Regions from separate parts of the Pantoea sp. B65 genome, predicted to be linked through region 2. Evidence: predicted binding sites of a transcription regulator. Region 2 holds the regulator's gene; the other holds the start of a gene.
The links. Region 2 encodes PurR, which represses purine synthesis genes. Its sites were predicted from a motif close to CANGCAAACGTTTGCNTG; they were not measured.

Region 1 (7,529 bases), on a different contig from region 2:
GGTGCTGTTCCGCGGGCGTAACGCCCTGCACCGCGTCACGCCCACCGCCGGCGCTACCACCCGGATGCTGGTGGTGCTGGCCTATAATGCCCGGCCGGACATCGCCTTATCAGAAACCGCCAGAATGACCTTCTACGGACGCCTGTAACGCATTAAACGCCCTGGCAAAAATTTGCCGGGTGCGTAATGCCACCAGCGCCTGCCAGTCGCTATCCGCCGGATAAAAGCCTTCATACAGCGCCAGTTTAATCGCCTCGCCTTCGGCGCTGGCCGGGTCGCCATACAGATGCAGCCAGTGGTCGTCACGTACCAGCGAATGCATGGTTTCCCCGTCATAGGTACCACACTCAATGACCAACTGCATCAGCCGTACATCCGGCAGATTATCCAGCATAAACTGCGATAAATACCCGGTGGCCGTGGCGGTGACGCCGGTTTCACTGTCACGATTTTTACCGGTAATCAGCACTGTCAGCCAGGGGCCAAACAGCTGCCGGGCGTTATCGAGCGCCGGATAGCTACGTTCGGCAATCGCCATCAACATCGGGTGGCCATAAGCACCGGCGCCGGTATGCAGATCAAAACTGATAATCTGCTGCGCATGGCACAGATGACGCTGAATAATCTGTTTCAGGGTGAGGTGCGACCAACTGGCTGCCGTGCCGCCGAAGAAAATCCCGTCGGCAAACTGGTACTGTCCGGCTTCGACAATACGCTTCACCCCAACCCAGCCGATTTGCGCGCATTGCGCCTGCATCCGGGCATCCGCCTGCTGACGCTGCTGTCCGTTACTGTCACGACACAGATAGATATCATGCAGCGCCGGATAAGCGGTGTTGTGCGGCAACGGCTGACTGAAATCGATAAAGTTACGATTCAGGTCGGCATTATCTTCATTAACACGTCGCAGATGGGCGCTGCCCCACGGGTTGATCAGATGCACCATCACCAGCGCCATATCGTCAGGCATTGCGCCGGCGGTGAGACTGTCCAGCCAGGCAATCTGGCTGTCAGAACCGTAATAGCCCTCAACTCCGTGGGTGCCGGAAACCACCACCATTAGGTTGCGCGCTTCAGGCCGACCGATGATCGCGACATCGGTCGCCAGGGCCTCGCCGTGCGGCCCGGGCAGCGGGTGGGGATAACAGATCACCTCACCCGCAAGCCGGGCGACGGCCGCAAGGAAACGCGCACGCTGCGCGTTAAAATCCGGCAGTTGCTGCTGTCTGCTGCTCATCAGGCTTACTCTGGCTGGTGCCAAATATCAAAGGTGAAGTATTTCTTCGCCAGCTTGTCATAAGTGCCGTTTTTGTGCAGCTCCGCCAGCGCGCTGTTGATCATCTGACGGTGCTGTTCATCGTCTTTACGTAAGCCGATACCGGTGCCTTCGCCAAACCATTTTTTATCCAGCAGCGTTTTCCCGCTGATAGCAAACTGCTGACCCTGCGGGGTTTTCAGAAAGCCGGTTTCCGCAGAGGCGGCGTTAGTCAGGGTGGCATCGACACGACCGGAAGCCAGATCGGGATAAATCTCTTCCTGGTTTGGATAGGAGACCACCTGAATACCCAGCGGCGCCCAGACAGCCTGCGCATAAGACTCCTGCGTAGTACCCTGCGCCACGCCGATCACTTTCCCTTTCAGGGTAGCGGCATCCGGGCTTAACACACTGTTTTTCTTCGCCACCAGCGCACTTGGCGTAATGTACAGCATATCGCTAAACGCTACCTGCTGACGGCGTTTTTCCGTCATCGACATCGCCGACAGAATGGCATCGAACTTACGCGCTTTTAACGCCGGAATAATGCCGTCGTAGCCGGTCTGCACCCAGACACATTTCACCTGCAACTGCTGACAAATGGCGTTGCCCATATCGATATCAAAACCCTGCAGCGAGCCGTCGGCGGCTTTCGATTCAAACGGCGGAAAAGTCGGATCGACGCCAAAACGCAACTGCGTTTCCGCGAAAGCAGCGTGACTGACGGCGGTCAGAGCCAGCAAAACAGAGAGCGCGATTTTTTTCATACAGGATCCCCGGGAAGAAAGGTAAACAATGAACGATTTATTATTCAATTTAATAACATAGTTGATCATTTTATGGCAGCGCTCAATCGCCGGACGAATTCCCCGCTGCTTTTTTCAGCGAACAATCGTTTGCGTTAACTCCGGCAATTTTGTGATTAAGATCACATAACTTCTGAATCATTATGAAACAAACTTTGACAAATGTGAGTAATATCTATTTTCTATTCCCCTGTTACAGGCACGATGCGCGGACATTCTTCAACAGGCGTTGGCTCTGTTTTGTGACGACGAAAATCACCCTCCTGTCCTGCAGGGGCTACATAACAAGACCATCATTGTTGTACAGCGAATGGTCATTAAGCATGTGGTAATCAAATGAAAACAAAAATGTTGATGGCGGCGAGTACGCTGCTGGCGATGTCATACAGCGCATCTTCAGTTGCCGAAACCAATAACGCAGAGTACCTATCCGACTGGTGGCATCAGAGCGCTAACGTAGTGGGTAGCTACCACACACGGTTTGGGCCGCAGCTGAATAATGACGTCTATCTGGAATACGAAGCTTTTGCCCATAAAGACTGGTTCGATTTTTACGGTTATATCGACGTTCCCAAAGTGTTTGGCGCGGGGAATGGCAACGATACCGGCGCCTGGGACGACGGCTCACCGTTCTTTATGGAGATCGAACCGCGCTTCTCAATTGATAAACTGACCAATAGCGATCTGAGTTTTGGGCCATTTAAAGAGTGGTACTTCGCCAACAACTATATCTACGATATGGGCGATAACAAAGCCAACCGCCAGAACACCTGGTATATGGGTCTGGGCACCGATATCGATACCCATAGCAAAGTGTCACTGTCAGCGAATATCTATGCCAAATACCAGTGGGAAAACTACGGTGCGGCAAATGAGGACAGCTGGGATGGCTACCGCTTTAAAATCAAATATTTCGTACCACTGACCGCGCTCTGGGGCGGCAACCTGAACTATATCGGCTTTACTAACTTCGATTTTGGTTCCGAGCTGCGTGATAAAGCGGGTGACGCGCGTACCAATAACTCCATCGCCTCCAGCCATATCCTGTCTCTGGGTTACGATCACTGGCACTACTCGGTGGTGGCGCGTTATTTCCACAACGGTGGACAGTGGGCGGACGGTACGGAACTGGACTTCGGTAAAGGACCTTTTACCGTGAAATCGACCGGCTGGGGTTACTACCTGGTGGTGGGTTACAACTTCTGATTCTGACCCGGCAGCGGGCGGCATTTATCCCTCCCCTGGGGTAACTTAATGCCGTCCCGTTGCCGATCCATGTCACACCACACCACCTGTTTTAGTCCCACCGGCATTCAGATATTGAAGTTATCGGGATAGTCATGAGAGCATCCTGAGTAATATTGATGTTGCCTTTGGGTAAAACAGGGAAACAAAATGAAGTTGACACAGCGAAACGTTAGCCTTGATTTTTTTCGTGGCATTATGTCACTGCTCGTCTGCATTGGTCATATGTATTACTGGAACCATAATATCGCCATGCCGTTATCGTTTATCTTAGCGGTTGATTTCTTTTTAGTGCTGAGTGGTTTTGTTATCGCCGCATCGGTGTTGAATAATGATAACTTTGATGCAATAAATTTCGCCAAAAAGCGCTATCAACGGCTATTCCCGGTATATATAACCTGTATTATTCTTAGCGTGCCCTTGTTTATTATCTGGAAAGAGCTTCCTCACCCTAATGCATTTGATCTTTTCAAAATCATCACTATCTCACAAATGATCCCCTCCAATAGCAGAAGCGATTTCCCGCTAATTGAACCTATGGGGGTGGCAAACACTATTTCTGCTGAATTGCTGATTGGGATCCTGATTTTCCCGCTGGTCTATTTTCTGGAAAAGAAAGCGAAAGCCATTACCGCACCTTTTTTACTGGTTTTGATCCTTTTCTCATTCCTGAAGATCAATCTCGATTCACCTGATTTTATGAATATCAATTACCGGCTGGCCTACAGTTTTATCCCTTACGGCGTGCTCAGATGCTTAATGGACTATGCCATCGGGATACTTTGCTACCAGCTGCTGATTCGCTCAGGCAGTACAGAATCGTATCTAAAGGAGAGCTTGATACAACTACTGTGTATCTCAGCCTTCTTCTTTTTATTCTGCAAAATGCAGTACAACAGAAATAATGAAATATTGTCTCCGTTACTATTTGGCGTTTTTATCTACTCACTCTCAAAGGCCAGCGGTGCGGTTTTTAAATTAACCAACAATAAATTAGGTGTTTTCCTCGGTGATATATCGTACCCGATCTATCTGATCCACCCGGTATTGATATTTATTTTCAGTAAAATAATGAACTTCAGCACCACCCCAATCGTTATGATATGTTATTTAACCGCCTGTATCCTAAGTGCCTTTATCATCAACCGGATCATAGAAAAACCATCAATGGATTACTTTTCCCGATCCCGATAGTCACCGCTTAAAAACACCCGACTGAGGCAACTGGACATCCAGGGTATAGGGCATTCAGCCGGGTATTTCCCTGCCGCCCCAGGCCGCCGCCTGGCGCTATTACTCTGCCGGTTTTGTTACATTAATCATCCACGGGATACCGAATTTATCGGTAAGCATGCCAAAACCCTGCGCCCAGAAAGTCTCCTGCCACGGCATGGTGACATTGCCTCCGGCCGCAAGATTATCAAACCAGCTTTTACCTTCGTCGACATCATCGGTCGCCAGACTGATGGCAAAGCCACTATGCTGCTGCTCAGTAGCGGCCATATTGCCGTCGCTCATCATGATTTCACTGTCGCCCACTTTCAGCTGGGCATGCATAATTTTGTCCGGCGGAAAGTCATAAGCGGAAGCGCAGTCTTCCTGTTGCATCTGCTCCGCAGGCATATCATCGAAGGTGGTTTTAAACAGCAGTTCGGCGCCAAATGACTGATGATAAAAAGCGATCGCTTCTTCACAGCGACCATCAAAAAACAGATAGGGATGCACTTGCATGGCTGACTCCTCAATAATGGCAGGACGCCGCACGGCGATTATCCGTGTTATGGCGTGATTATCACTCAGCGCAAAGTGTAGTCAGCCTTGCCAGCATAAAATGGGCGTCAGCCCGCACATTGGGGCGATTTTATCATCGCATCCCAGCCAGCCGGCGGTCAGCAACTACGACGAAACAGCTGCGCCATATAGGCCCCCATCGGCGTCAGTGCGGTATCGCGCCGCTGAATCAGAAAAAAGGTCGCCTTTGGCAGCGGCTGATCGAGTTCCAGCGCCACCACGCTATACTAGCCGCTCGTCACTCATGACGATTGCCACCGCGATAATCAGCGCGCTGGATCTGGCGCTGAAGTTTCTCGCCGTCTGGATCCTGCTGCTGCTGGCCTGGTATGCGCTTGGCCTGCCAATAGGACCCGGCGTGTATCCACAGCTGCCCGGTTAAATAGTTGCGGGCGGTGGTGACATCACCCGCGATTTAATTAAATCACTATTATCAGCCACGGATGCGCCCGGAATATTACAACGGCATCTGGCGATGCCGCTCTTTTGGCTTACGCCACCAGCTGACGGACAAACGCTTCGATCTCTTTATCCTGACAGTTTTCAAAGAAACACTGCTGGAAACGCTGGCCGCTCACTGCGGTTTTAACCAGTTCAGGGTCAATGGCGCGCAGGGTATCGAGATAGTTCTCTTTCACCACCGCCGCCTTCACCTGATTCAGAATGCCCGCGTTACGTACCTGTGGTTCTTTACGCTCCAGCGGATAACCCTGACCTTTCTCACCGGTAAAGGCTTTCTCGAAGATAAAGCGCAGATTCAGCTCAGCGCCCCAGCCAAAGCCTTTGGCAAACGGCAGCGCCAGCGCATTACCATTATTGATTTGCGCAAACAGGAAGGCGTCCGCCGGATCGATACAATAACCACATATCACGCCCGGATGGATATTCAGTGACATCAGCGCGCCCTGACCAGTGCCGCAGCCGGTGATGACAAAATCGACCGCTTTGGCATTCAGCAGAATGCTGGCCATAATGCCGAGATGAATATAAGTCAGATGATGATCCTGTTCATCACTCATGCCGACGTTGTAAACCGGGTAATCCTTGCTGTCAGCGACCTGCTGTAGCTCTTTCAGGACTATTGCATTTTTGCCCGCCTGACTGTTCTCCATCATCAGTGCAATCTTCATGGTTCTCCCCTTTACGTCATTGGCTAAGGAACAGTGAGTTTTTACCACTCACTATATTTATGAAACATTGTTTCATTTTTCCAGATAGATGTCTCCCACTGACCCAATCCCGCGCCATTTATTGTGATCCTGCTCTCAATTCTGTCGGTTTTCCCTCGGCAGCGAACGCTAAAAGGATATGCTTACCGTCAATTATGAAACGATGTTTCAATAAAAAATCAATGCCAGGCTGATAAGGAGAAAAGTATGGCGAAGGGCTTACAAATTAAACTTCCGTTCCATCATTTCAGGGACCCGGAGACCGGCGCCGCCATCACCCGTCTGACGCCGCCGGAAGTGCTTTGTCACCGTAACTACTTCTACCAGAAGTGCTTTACCCGTGACGGTAATCGGCTGCTGTTTGCCGCCGAATTCGATGGCCCTCGTAACTACTACCTGCTCGATCTGCAAACACAGGAAGCGCAGCAGCTTACCGAAGGCAAGGGTGATAATACCTTTGGCGGCTTTCTGTCAGATGACGATCGCTATCTCTGGTATGTAAAAAATGAACGCAGCCTGCAACGGGTTGATCTGGCCACGCTGCAGGAGACCACCATCTATCAGGTGCCTGCTGACTGGGTCGGTTACGGTACCTGGGTGGCGAACAGTGACTGTACGCAGCTGGTGGGCATTGAAATCGCCCGTGAAGACTGGGAACCACTGACCGACTGGCATATTTTCCAGCGTTTCTTCGAAAAAAACCCGCACTGTCGTCTGCTGCGTGTCGACCTGAAAACCGGTGAAGCGCAAACCATCCACCAGCAGCATCTGTGGCTGGGTCACCCGATTTACCGCCCTCACGATGACACTACCGTGGCATTCTGCCACGAAGGCCCGCATGATCTGGTGGATGCGCGCATGTGGCTGATTAACGAAGATGGCAGCAATCTGCGTAAGGTGAAAGATCATGCGGTGGGAGAGAGCTGCACCCATGAGTTCTGGGTGCCGGACGGATCGGCGCTGATCTATGTTTCCTATCATAAAGATCGCCCTGACCGTCAGATTTGCCGCTTCGATCCGCTGACGCATAGCAATGAAGTACTGATGACTATGCCTGCCTGCTCACATTTGATGAGTAATGAAGATGGCTCGTTACTGGTTGGCGATGGCTCCGGCACCCCAGTCGATGTGCAGGATACCAAAGGCTACACTATTGAGAATGACCCCTGGCTGTATGTATTTGATGTGCCGCAGCGCCGTCATTTCCGTCTGGCAGCACATAACAGCTCATGGCGCGTACTGAATGGCGATCGTCAGGTCACC
Region 2 (7,529 bases):
TATCAGCAATAACTCGCTGCGCTACAGCTACGATAACCTCACCGGCAGCAGCGGGCTGGAAGTGGATGCGCAGGGCGAGTTAATCAGTCAGGAGGAGTATTACCCGTATGGCGGTACGGCGATCCGCACGGCAAGAAGCCAGGCGGAAGCGGAGTATAAAACCCGCCGCTACAGCGGCAAGGAACGCGATGCCAGCGGGCTGTATTACTACGGTTACCGTTATTATCAGTGCTGGGCCGGGCGCTGGCTGAGCGCCGATCCGGCCGGGAACCTGGCCGGGCTCAATTTGTATATAATGGTAATCAATAACCCGGTGAGCTATCGTGATCCTGATGGGTTAATGCCACATAGAATTTATCCACCTGGCGAGCACCCCGATACTGATCAACGCATCTATAAAAAACTATCACAATGGACGGCAATGCATGGTGCTGAAATTATCGCTGAGAATCTGACGATCATTGCACAACAAGATAAAGAGAAACGGGTAGTGATTGAAAATAGTTTAAAACGCGCTAAAACGGTACTGGATAGGGCTCTGCTTATGGCACATAGTCATCCTTCCGCCACACAAACGCTGCTTGAACCCTATATAGGTAAAGCTGATGTTGAGTTATTTTCATCATTAGTCAAAGTTTGGGCGATGACCAGAGATGTTATTCAGACGATTCGGAATGATACAGTAAAACGCTCGCGATTTTCCCTAATAAGATATTTGCATGAAAAATCCGATGTTATCGCTGCGGCAATAGCTGATGAGGGCGCAGTTATTCTGGCTGAAAGCTTTTTTAGCGACTCCCCTGAGGTCAGGGTTAAAAATCTGATTCACGAATACAGCCATATGGAAACATTCAAAGATACCGCTTTGGGATTGAGTGTAACCGGTCCGGAAACGACCGATTACTGGTATCTTGATGATGAAATGACGGCAGAGCATTCCACAGATATTTTGTCACAGGGTATTATGGGGATCAAAGAAGAGGAAGGGATTTTCCAGACGGATGCTATCAGGAATAAAATAAGAGAATTAACCGGATACCCTACCCTGACGCGCAGGCAAGCTGTACGCGGCTTTAATAAATATCTTTGGATCCGTCAGGCGCTGGGGGTGCTTAATCCCGATACTGTCGCCGGATCGGGGATGGCGATTTACCGTGCCAGCGCTCACTATTTTGCGTAACATCAACGCATAGATGCAAAAAAAAACGCCTGACGCATACCCCATCAGGCGTTTCTTACCGCTAGTGGAAAAACCGCCGGGTGGTGAGAAAATCAGTTCATCACCGCAACAAAGCTAAAAGCGATAATCACTAACAGTGAGCCAACGGTGGTCATCAGAGATAACTTCAGATTGGTATCCATACTACGCTCCTAAAAGACCCATAAGTCATGAGTATACAATCAATAACTGTGTGGATTTTCCCACAGTTGCAAGTAAAAATCTCGTTTTCTTCTCACAGCCTTGATAGAATTCTTTTTTTCCGTTGCGCAACAACTGCAACACCGCGTTACTTGCCGTGTTTCCTGACGTCATTCTCCTTCCCGACGTCACTCAGAATGCAACAATGAACCCCCATGGCCGCCTGAAAATCGCCAGGGGTACGCAAACGTTTAACATGCTATTTATCAATGCGTTGAGATAAGCGCAGGAGTACCAGTTTAATGGCAACAATTAAGGATGTGGCGAAACGCGCCGGTGTTTCCACCACCACCGTTTCACATGTCATCAATAAAACACGCTTTGTCGCTGAAGATACGCGCGAAGCGGTTTGGGCCGCCATCAAAGCGCTGCACTACTCGCCCAGCGCCGTTGCACGTAGTCTGAAGGTTAACCATACCAAATCGATTGGTCTGCTGGCGACCTCCAGTGAAGCGCCCTACTTTGCTGAAATTATTGAAGCGGTAGAGACCCGCTGCTTTGCCAAAGGCTATACGCTGATCCTCGGTAACGCCCATAACGATCTGCAAAAGCAGCAGGCGTATCTGTCGATGATGGCGCAAAAACGCGTCGATGGCCTGCTGGTGATGTGTTCTGAGTATCCGGATGACCTGCTGAAAATGCTGGAAGAGAATCGCAATATCCCGATGGTGGTGATGGACTGGGGCGAATCGCGCGGCGACTTTACCGATACCGTGCTGGATAATGCCTTTGAGGGTGGTTATATGGCGGGTCGCTATCTGATCGATCGCGGCCACCGCGATATCGGCGCGATCCCCGGCCAGCTGGAGCGTAATACCGGCGGCGGCCGTCATGCCGGTTTTCTGAAAGCGCTGCACGAAGCCAGCATCCATGTGCGCGATGAGTGGATTGTGCAGGGTGACTTTGAACCGGAATCCGGTTATCGCGCCATGCAGCAAATTCTGTCGCAGAAGCAGCGGCCAACCGCAGTGTTTTGCGGCGGCGATATTATGGCGATGGGGGCGATTTGCGCCGCCGATGAGATGGGCCTGCGGGTGCCGCAGGATATTTCGGTGATCGGTTATGATAATGTGCGTAACGCGCGCTATTTCACACCGGCGCTGACCACTGTGCATCAGCCAAAAGAACGTCTCGGGCAAACCGCCTTTGATATGCTGCTGGACCGCATTACCAGTAAACGCGAAGATCCTCAGACCATTGAAGTGCATCCTTCACTGATCGAGCGCCGTTCCGTCGCCGATGGCCCATTCCGCGATTATCGTCGCTAATCTTCTGGCCGGCCACGGCGGTGGCCGGTGATCACGCCTCGTGCAACCACTCGGCATTCATGGTTTCCGCATCGCCCAGATAATCCAGTAGCCAGCTCAGCGCCGGCGACGCGCTCTGTTCTGCCCAGCTGACGCAACATGGGCTGTCGGGAAAACCCGCCGGCAGGCTCAGCTCCGTCAGTTCGCCACTGGCGAGCAACGGTGCGGCGAAGTGCCCGGGCACCATACCAACGCATAATCCCGCCAGCAGACAATCAAAGGCGGTATCCCAGTCCGGCGCCACCAGACGCCGCTGATTATCCAGCGTCCAGGTAATCCGCTTCGGTAAGCTGCGCGAGGTATCTTCCAGCACCAGCGACGGCCACTGACGAATCGTCTCTTCCTCTATCGTTCCCTGCTGCCGCGCCAGCGGATGTCCGGCACTGACCACGCAGCGCCAGTTTAGCGCCCCCATATCGCGAAAACCAAAACGCCCGCCGACCGGGATCGCCTGGGTGGCGCCAATCGCCATATCAACCCGCCCGTCCACCAGCGCATCCCAGACGCCATTAAATACCTCATGGGAAACCAGCAGTTCCATATCCGGGAAATGGCGATAGAAATCGAGTACCAGCTGGCGGCTGCGCTGCGGTTTAACAATCAAATCGATCGCGATACTTAACTGCCCGCGCCAGCCATTGGCCACCTGCTGACACTGACGGCGGGTGGCAAGCATTTTTTTGATAACAGCGCGGCCTTCCTGAATAAAAACTTTACCGGCAGCGGTAAGTACCACATCGCGATGGCGGCGTTCAAACAGCTGAACCGCCAGCCACTGCTCCAGCTGACGTACGGTATAGCTGACCGCCGAGGGCACACGATGCAGCTCACTGGCGGCGGCGCTAAAACTGCCGGTACGTGCAACCGCATCAACCACTTCAAGAGAATGTTCTGACCACATATCCTGCCTGCAAAATTTTTCAACGCAATAGGCAAATATTAGCGTTTCACAAGCCACAGTGCACCCGCTTACACTCTGCGCGTTACATCACCTGCATAAAAAAGAGTTATCTGATGATCAAGTCAAAAGGATTTATTGTTTACCTGGCGCTGTTAAGCATGCTGGGTTTTCTTGCTACCGATATGTACCTGCCGGCGTTTGGCGCCATGCAACAGGACCTGCACACCCATCCTGGCGCTATCAGCGCCAGCCTGAGTATCTTCCTTGCCGGTTTTGCCTGTGCGCAACTGTTCTGGGGGCCACTGTCGGATCGCATCGGGCGTAAACCGGTGCTGGTAATGGGGCTGAGTCTGTTTGCCCTCGGTTGCGCCGGTATGCTGCTGGTGCAGGATGCCACCCTGCTGCTGGTGTTGCGCTTTATCCAGGCGGTGGGGGTCTGTTCCGCAGCGGTCAGCTGGCAGGCGCTGGTCGTCGACCGCTATCACGGTGCGCAGGCTAATCGTGTCTTCGCCACCATTATGCCGCTGGTAGCGCTCTCTCCGGCGCTGGCGCCGCTGCTGGGCGCCTGGCTGCTGAACCATTTTAGCTGGCGCGCGATCTTTGTCGCACTGCTGCTGATTGCGCTGGCATTGCTGATCCCGACGCTGCGGCTTAAATCTGCGACAGTAAAAAACCGCGTCAGCGTGCAACCCCTGGTCAGCTTTCTGCTGTTGCTGAAATCGCGCATCTGGAGTGGCAATGTGCTGATTTATGCCGCCTGTTCCGCCAGTTTTTTTGCCTGGCTGACCGGTTCGCCGTTTATTCTTGCCGATCTGGGGCTGACGCCAGGCGATATCGGTCTGAGTTATATTCCGCAAACGCTGGCTTTTTTACTGGGTGGTTTTGGCTGTCGCGCGTTGCTACAGCGTCTGGCAGGCGCCACCCTGTTGCGCTGGCTGCTGCTGGGTTATGCCATCAGCATCAGCGCCATCTTTGCCGTGGCGCTGTCCGGCCAGGTAACACTGACGGCGCTACTGGTCCCGTTTTGCGGTATGGCGATGGCGAATGGCGCGATCTATCCGATTGTGGTGGCTAACGCACTGCTGCCCTTCCCCGAGGCCACCGGAAAAGCCGCAGCATTACAGAATATGCTGCAACTCGGTCTGTGCTTTCTCGCCAGCATGGCCGTATCGACGCTAATTGCCGAAACGCTGCTGACCACCACCGCAATTATGTTGCTGACCGTTGTTCTTGCTTTGATCGGATATGCGCTACAATTTCAGCGCAAGAGCGAAAAACAGCGGTTGGTCAAAGCAGTCGACGCCACATCACATCAGTGAATGAAATCATTTAGTTAGCTCGCTAACAATATTGTATTGAATATTGCCTGCCGTGAGCATATACTCATCTAAGGCAATATTATATAACAATAAATTAACATTATTTGGTCAGACCTGACAGGGCTGTCGTGGTGTTTTACGGCGTGGCATTCGCAACGCATCTCTGCAGGACCAAACCTGAGTATCGATATTGCAGCCAGTCGCGGGAAACCGGGGCAGCATATCTGCCGCCTGCGCTACTAACATCGCTGCAGCATCAGTAAGGCAAGGTATTTTTCGTTCATTTTCAATCCTCTGTTAAACGTCGGATATCAGGCGCACGGATTTTCCGTGAGTTCTCTCACAATCCTGTAGAAATTAGCTATTCTAATTCTCAGGTTCTAATCACAGCAGGTGATGGAGAAGCTATGAGTTCATCGTGTATAGAAGAATTGGGCCTGGAAGAAAATCACTGGTATCGCATCGTCCATGAAATGCTGCAGGTAGCCGGTGTGGAAGTGAATGGCTCTCACCCCTGGGATATCCAGGTGAAAAATCCCGATTTTTTCCGGCGTGTATTGCAGGAAGGCTCACTGGGGCTCGGCGAAAGCTATATGGATGGCTGGTGGGAGTGTGAACGCCTCGATATGTTTTTTCATCGGGTGTTAAAACATAAACTTGACCAGCAACTCCCGCGCCATTTCAAAGATACGTTGCGCATCGCAGCGGCACGGCTGACTAATCTGCAATCAAAAAAACGCGCCTGGATTGTCGGCAAAGAGCATTACGATCTCGGTAACGATCTTTTCTCATTCATGCTCGATTCCCATCTGCAATACTCCTGCGGTTACTGGAAACAAGCGAAGACGCTTGAAGAAGCGCAGCAGGCCAAGCTGAAAATGATCTGCGAAAAACTGCAGCTGCAGCCAGGCATGTCGCTGCTGGATATCGGCTGCGGCTGGGGCGGTCTGGCGGCGTTTGCCGCGCGCCATTATCATGTCAGGGTAGTCGGCGTGACTATCTCTGCCGAGCAACAGAAACTGGCGCAACAGCGTTGCGAGGGTCTGGACGTGACCATCCTGCTGCAGGATTATCGCGATCTGGCGCAGAAGTTTGACCGAATTGTTTCCGTGGGGATGTTTGAACATGTCGGGCCGAAAAATTATGCCACCTATTTTGACGTTGCCGACCGCAATTTAAAACAGGATGGCATTTTCCTGCTGCACACCATTGGCACGATTAAAACCGATATGAACGTTGACCCGTGGATTGATAAATATATCTTCCCGAACGGCTGTCTGCCGTCGATACGTCAGATTGCCGATGCCAGTGAGCCGCACTTTGTGATGGAAGACTGGCATAATTTTGGTGCGGATTACGACACCACCCTGATGGCATGGTATCAGCGTTTCCTTGAAGCCTGGCCGCAGCTGGCGGAAGATTACGGCGAACGATTTAAACGGATGTTTAGTTACTACCTTAATGCCTGTGCCGGTGCTTTTCGCGCCCGCGATATCCAGTTGTGGCAAGTGGTATTCAGCCATGGGATTGAGGGTGGATTGCGGGTACCGCATTAACGACGGGATGTATTAATGCAAAGGGAGGCATTAATGCAAAGGGAGGCATTAATGCAAAGGGAGGCATTAATGCCTCCCCTACGGTTAGGGTGTGATAGATCGCCCTTTATTGTTCTGCCGGGGATTCCGCTTCCGCCAGCAGCGCCGCTTCGCGCTGTGCCAGAACCCGCTCCACCGTTTCCACTATCGCCTGGGTCTGTGGGTCAATTTCAATATTGACACGCTGCCCCAGTTTTTTCTCGCCCAGCGTGGTACGCGCCAGCGTCTCGGGGATCAGGTGCACGCAGAATTTACTTTTAGTGACATCTCCCACCGTCAGGCTAATACCGTCAATACCGATATAACCTTTACGCAGAATAAATTTCATCACCTCTGCATCCTGCGGTTTAAACCAGATTTCGCGATTATTCTCTGAATTAATAATCTTGCAGATCTCAGCGGTGGTCATAATATGGCCGGACATTAAATGGCCGCCGATCTCATCGCTAAATTTCGCCGCACGTTCCACGTTAACTTTATCGCCGCTCTCCAGCTCACCGAGATTGGTAATACGCAGCGTCTCTTTCATCAGATCAAAACTGACCTGTTCACCGTCAACCCGGGTAACCGTCAGGCAGCAGCCGTTATGGGCCACCGAGGCGCCTAAGGCCAGGCCTGGCATCATCTCAGCCGGTAATTTGACGATGTGCGTACGGAAATTGGTTTTCTCTACAATAGACAGCACCTCAGCGGTGCCCTGCACAATACCAGTAAACATGCTTCAAGCCTCAGTCTGTTTTTGGCAATCTTAACACATCTGCCATGCTGCTCTGATACCAGCCGGCAGCAACCTGTGCTGAGTGTATAACATAAAGAGCGATTATCAGGCCAGGTGATTGGCTTAAAGCGCCACGACCGTTACACTACGCGGCTTAATCTACTGATTTATATTCATTCGCCCATCAGGGCGTTAAATTTTTTCACCCTGATAAAACCAGACAAGGTGTTTGTGTGCAGAAGTATCTGACAGAAGCGCGTCAATTATTA

Region 1: a site for PurR is predicted at 2,141-2,158, ahead of JWF83_RS17295 (nucleoside-specific channel-forming protein Tsx). Genes of this name have one in related genera too.

The regions. Positions count from the first base shown of each region.
Region 1 is NZ_JAHXPU010000037.1:170,417-177,945, reverse strand. It holds gene JWF83_RS17310 (2OG-Fe(II) oxygenase) at 1-148, shown strand, start outside; gene JWF83_RS17305 (DUF2817 domain-containing protein) at 110-1,237, opposite strand; gene JWF83_RS17300 (ABC transporter substrate-binding protein) at 1,243-2,022, opposite strand; gene JWF83_RS17295 (nucleoside-specific channel-forming protein Tsx) at 2,398-3,267, shown strand; gene JWF83_RS17290 (acyltransferase family protein) at 3,457-4,500, shown strand; gene yjdN (VOC family metalloprotein YjdN) at 4,600-5,037, opposite strand; partial or broken gene JWF83_RS17280 (LysR family transcriptional regulator) at 5,196-5,318, opposite strand; gene JWF83_RS17275 (hypothetical protein) at 5,342-5,479, shown strand; gene JWF83_RS17270 (RpiB/LacA/LacB family sugar-phosphate isomerase) at 5,589-6,227, opposite strand; gene JWF83_RS17265 (oligogalacturonate lyase family protein) at 6,474-7,529, shown strand, end outside.
Region 2 is NZ_JAHXPU010000036.1:226-7,754, forward strand. It holds partial or broken gene JWF83_RS14335 (RHS repeat-associated core domain-containing protein) at 1-1,180, shown strand, start outside; gene JWF83_RS14340 (YnhF family membrane protein) at 1,273-1,362, opposite strand; gene purR (HTH-type transcriptional repressor PurR) at 1,663-2,688, shown strand; gene punR (DNA-binding transcriptional activator PunR) at 2,720-3,628, opposite strand; gene punC (purine nucleoside transporter PunC) at 3,742-4,947, shown strand; gene cfa (cyclopropane fatty acyl phospholipid synthase) at 5,355-6,503, shown strand; gene JWF83_RS14365 (riboflavin synthase subunit alpha) at 6,610-7,260, opposite strand; gene JWF83_RS14370 (MATE family efflux transporter) at 7,494-7,529, shown strand, end outside.